DNA from 2 places in the Anthropogastromicrobium sp. genome. Region 2 is predicted to be linked to the other one. Evidence: a T-box and tRNA genes for the amino acid it is inferred to sense, from the RefSeq annotation. Region 2 holds a T-box; the other holds one or more tRNA genes.
What was found. A T-box is a leader RNA that pairs with one kind of tRNA and senses whether it is charged. The one in region 2 lies ahead of proS (proline--tRNA ligase), so its partner is inferred to be a tRNA-Pro.

Region 1: it encodes a tRNA-Pro, which carries the amino acid that the T-box ahead of proS (proline--tRNA ligase) is inferred to sense. The anticodon was not compared.

Annotation. Positions count from the first base shown of each region.
Region 1 is NZ_JAXWCK010000007.1:2,629-4,827, forward strand. Features, by position in the region: gene WJP93_RS00325 (insulinase family protein) at 1-445, shown strand, start outside; tRNA gene WJP93_RS00330 (tRNA-Glu) at 662-733, shown strand; tRNA gene WJP93_RS00335 (tRNA-Pro) at 741-814, shown strand; tRNA gene WJP93_RS00340 (tRNA-Glu) at 844-915, shown strand; tRNA gene WJP93_RS00345 (tRNA-Pro) at 923-996, shown strand; tRNA gene WJP93_RS00350 (tRNA-Glu) at 1,026-1,097, shown strand; gene WJP93_RS00355 (RNA polymerase sigma factor) at 1,277-1,774, shown strand; gene WJP93_RS00360 (LCP family protein) at 1,797-2,199, shown strand, end outside.
Region 2 is NZ_JAXWCK010000027.1:115,552-117,750, reverse strand. Features, by position in the region: gene proS (proline--tRNA ligase) at 1-1,083, opposite strand, end outside; T-box leader at 1,146-1,353, opposite strand; gene WJP93_RS05465 (aspartate kinase) at 1,412-2,199, opposite strand, start outside.

The sequences.
Region 1 (2,199 bases), on a different contig from region 2:
CTATTTGTGGAATGTAATTCGCGTTCAGGGCGGTGCTTACGGAACAGGTATGCTTACTCGAGCAAATGGAGGATTTTACTGCTATTCGTATCGTGATCCGAGCGCCAGAGAATCTCTTAGAAAATATTTAGATTGCAGCAGCTTCTTAAAAGAGTTTGCGGCACAAAATCCAGATCTGACAGGCTTTATCATTGGAACAGTTTCAGATCAGTCACCGCTTCAGACACCTAGAATGAAGGGACAGGCAGCAGATAACTTCTATTGGAGACAGATTAGTTGGGAAGAGCGCTGCACACGTTGGCAGCAGATTCTCGAGACAACACCAGAAAAGCTAGCGCAGGCCGCAGAGCAGATTAGTACTGCTATGAAAGAGGGCGGTATCTGTGTTGTAGGTGGTGCAGAGCAGATGGAAGGCTGTGGTCTTGACGAGATTATTACGCTGTAAGTTGTAACTATTCAGAGCTAGGCAATTTATTCGTGGGATACCAATTCGCAAAAGTGATGGTATCCCGCAAATGTTTTTACAAATGATTGCTGCGAATGTGGTATTAGCGTGCCGTTGTAAAGTGTCGAAAAAGAACAAAAAAAATAAAAAATTAAAAAAACTTGAAAAAAGTGTTGACAAAAGAATTGAGATATGATAATATATATATCGTTGCAAGGCTTGTTGGTCAAGGGGTTAAGACGTCGCCCTCTCACGGCGAAAACAGGAGTTCGATTCTCCTACAAGCTGCTTAGCTCGAGGTGTGGCTCAGTTTGGTAGAGCGCTGCGTTCGGGACGCAGAGGTCGCAAGTTCAAATCTTGTCGCCTCGATTGCCGATAGGCAAAGAAAAAATAAATATGGCTTGTTGGTCAAGGGGTTAAGACGTCGCCCTCTCACGGCGAAAACAGGAGTTCGATTCTCCTACAAGCTGCTTAGCTCGAGGTGTGGCTCAGTTTGGTAGAGCGCTGCGTTCGGGACGCAGAGGTCGCAAGTTCAAATCTTGTCGCCTCGATTGCCGATAGGCAAAGAAAAAATAAATATGGCTTGTTGGTCAAGGGGTTAAGACGTCGCCCTCTCACGGCGAAAACAGGAGTTCGATTCTCCTACAAGCTGCTATGTGTCCTGCGAAAGCAGGACTTTTTCTTTTTTGTTCGGATTTTTCCTGGAAACAGAATCTTTTTTATAATAGTTTGCAACATTTCTTAAGGCAGCTGCATGATATAGGTGAAAGGAAATAAAACACAAGTAGAAAATTCAATGCATTGATCGTTACAAGGCGGAGGTGATAAGGGATGAAACACGAAGAAAGAGAGGTACGTCAAATCTATAATGACTACGGTGATGATTTGTACCGACTATGTTATTTTTACACTGGAAATGTACATGATGCAATGGATGCGGTGCAGAATACATTGGTACATTTAATGGAGTACACAGGAACATTTGAGTCGGAAAGTCATAAAAAGTCATGGTTACTTAAGGTTGGGGTTAATGAATGCAGGCAGCTTCATCGCCAATGGTGGAGACGTAAGGTGACAGCGGACGAATCGCTTATTGATATGGAAAAGGTAGGTGTGCAGATTAGCGATGTGTGGGAGAGTGTAATGTCATTGCCAACAAAATACCGCACAGTAATTTATCTATATTATTATGTCGGCTATTCAACGGAAGAGATTGCTAAAATTATGGAAAAACAGTCATCTACGGTGCGGTCACTCTTACTTAGAGCGAGAAAAAAATTGAAAGAAGAACTGGTGGAGCCGCAGGCAGATAGTAGTTCACGAATTTAACAAACAGAAAGGAAGGTGCAGCATGAAGCAGGATGATTATAGAAATATGTGCGATGAAATAAAGCTTTCGGAAGAACAGAAAGATAAAATATGGGTAGCTGCGAGAGCAAAAGTGCAGACAAAAAAAGAAAATAGGCAAAAGATGGGCAGATTTGCGAAAATTGCAATGGCAGCGGCAGCGATTATTGTATTTTTTATGGTGACAGCTATGCCAGACATTATAAGAAATAAGAATACAAATCAGCCTGCAGCACAGGTGGAAAAGAGTACAGAGGAAGATAATTCACAGACCGTGCAAGTAAATCAAGAAATGAAATATTATTTGTTACTTGGAACGGATGGTCGCACAGATAAAAAAACAGGTACGCATGCAGATGCAATTGTTTTGGCAGGGATGGATGCGAGCAAAGGAAAAATTCAACTTA
Region 2 (2,199 bases):
TACTGCCTGTCCTGCCTCGATATCCTTCGGACCTACCTCGATACGAACCGGAATACCACGCATCTCTGCCTCTGCAAATTTAAAGCCTGGTCCCTTATCAGAATCATCGATAGTTGTTCTGAAGTTCTTTGCTAACTCTTCCTTAAGTGCATATGCCTTATCCATAACACCTTCCTTATGAGCTGCAATCGGAATAACTGTTACCTGAGTCGGAGCAATTCTTGGCGGAAGAACAAGACCGCTGTCATCTCCGTGAACCATGATTAACGCACCGATGATACGTGTTGTCATACCCCATGAAGTCTGGTAAACATGCTTAATCTTATTATCCTTATCTGCAAAGGTTACATCAAATGCCTTTGCAAAACCATCTCCAAAGTTATGGCTCGTTCCAGACTGTAAAGCCTTTCCATCATGCATAAGAGCCTCGATAGTATAAGTAGATACAGCACCTGCAAACTTCTCCTTATCAGTCTTAACACCCTTAAGAACAGGAATAGCCAGTATTTCCTCACAGAAATCAGCGTAAACATTTAACATCTGGATTGTTCTTTCCTCAGCCTCCTCTGCAGTTGCATGAGCAGTATGACCTTCCTGCCATAAAAACTCTCTTGTTCTTAAGAATGGACGAGTCTCCTTCTCCCAACGAACAACTGAACACCACTGATTATATACACGCGGCAGATCACGATAAGAATGAATGTCTCTTGAATAAAAATCACAGAATAATGTCTCAGAAGTTGGACGTACACACATACGCTCTGGCAGCTCTGTCAGTCCACCGTGAGTAACCCAAGCTACCTCTGGTGCAAAACCTTCTACATGATCCTTTTCCTTGTCAAGAAGACTCTCCGGAATAAACATTGGCATTGCCACGTTCTGTACACCAGTTGCCTTAAAACGTCTGTCAAGTTCATGCTGGATATTCTCCCAGATTGCATAACCATATGGCTTGATTGCCATAAATCCCTTTACGCTTGTATAATCACACAGCTCAGCTTTCTTTACAACGTCTGTATACCACTGTGCAAAATCTTCATTCATTGAAGTGATTGCTTCTACTAATTTCTTTTCCTTTGCCATGTTAACCTCCATTTTTGATTCGGGTGGATAATAGGAAAGTCCCCTGTCAGCAATTTTTACTGACAAGGGACCAAATCATTCTTTGCTTCGGCGGTACCACCCTTATTAAAACCATGCGGTTTTCTCTTTTTTATGCCTGTAACGCTTGGCTGCGTCCAGTTTCCTGGAATGCTCCAAAGTAGGTTCGTTCCCGCGCATTTGTATGCTCTCACCAACCGCATACTCTCTGTGAAACCGCCTGAAAGTACTATTCTTCTTCATTGCACCATGCAGATTTATAATCTGAATGGTTCTATCTTACAAAACAAAATTTGATTTGTCAACCAATTTAGAGCTGAGAAACTACAAAAATATCATAAATTGCTTTGATTGCTGTCTCAAACTCGGAATTTTTTACACCAACGATGATGTTGATCTCGCTAGAACCCTGATCAATCATCTTTACATTTACCTTTGCATGAGCTAATGCTGAGAAGATGCGTCCTGCTGTTCCTCTTGCCTCTCTCATACCACGTCCTACAATTGCAATAAGAGCAATATCCGGTTCAAGGTCAAGCACATCCGGGTGAACCAGATGCTTGATTTCTGTCAATACCTTCTGCTCTTTTTCCTCAAACTCGCTCTGATGTACAATAACAGTCATGGTATCAACACCACTTGGCATATGCTCGAAGGAAATACCATATTTTTCAAAAGCTTCCAGTACCTTTCTTCCAAAGCCAATCTCTGCATTCATCATATCCTTCTCGATATTGATTGCTACAAAGTCCTTCTTTCCTGCAATACCAGTAATTGTATACTTCGGCACATGACATGTCTTTTCCACAATCATGGTTCCCTTGTCTTCCGGTGAATTTGTATTTTTGATATTGATCGGAATACCTGCCTGACGTACTGGGAAGATTGCATCCTCATGAAGAACGGAAGCTCCCATGTAAGAAAGCTCACGAAGCTCCTTATAAGTGATTGTTGTAATTGGCTCCGGATTTCTAATGATACGCGGATCTGCTACCATACAGCCTGAAACATCTGTCCAGTTCTCATACAGATTAGCATTTACGGCTCTTGCAACGATAGAACCAGTTATATCAGAACCGCCTCTTGAGAATGTTCTAA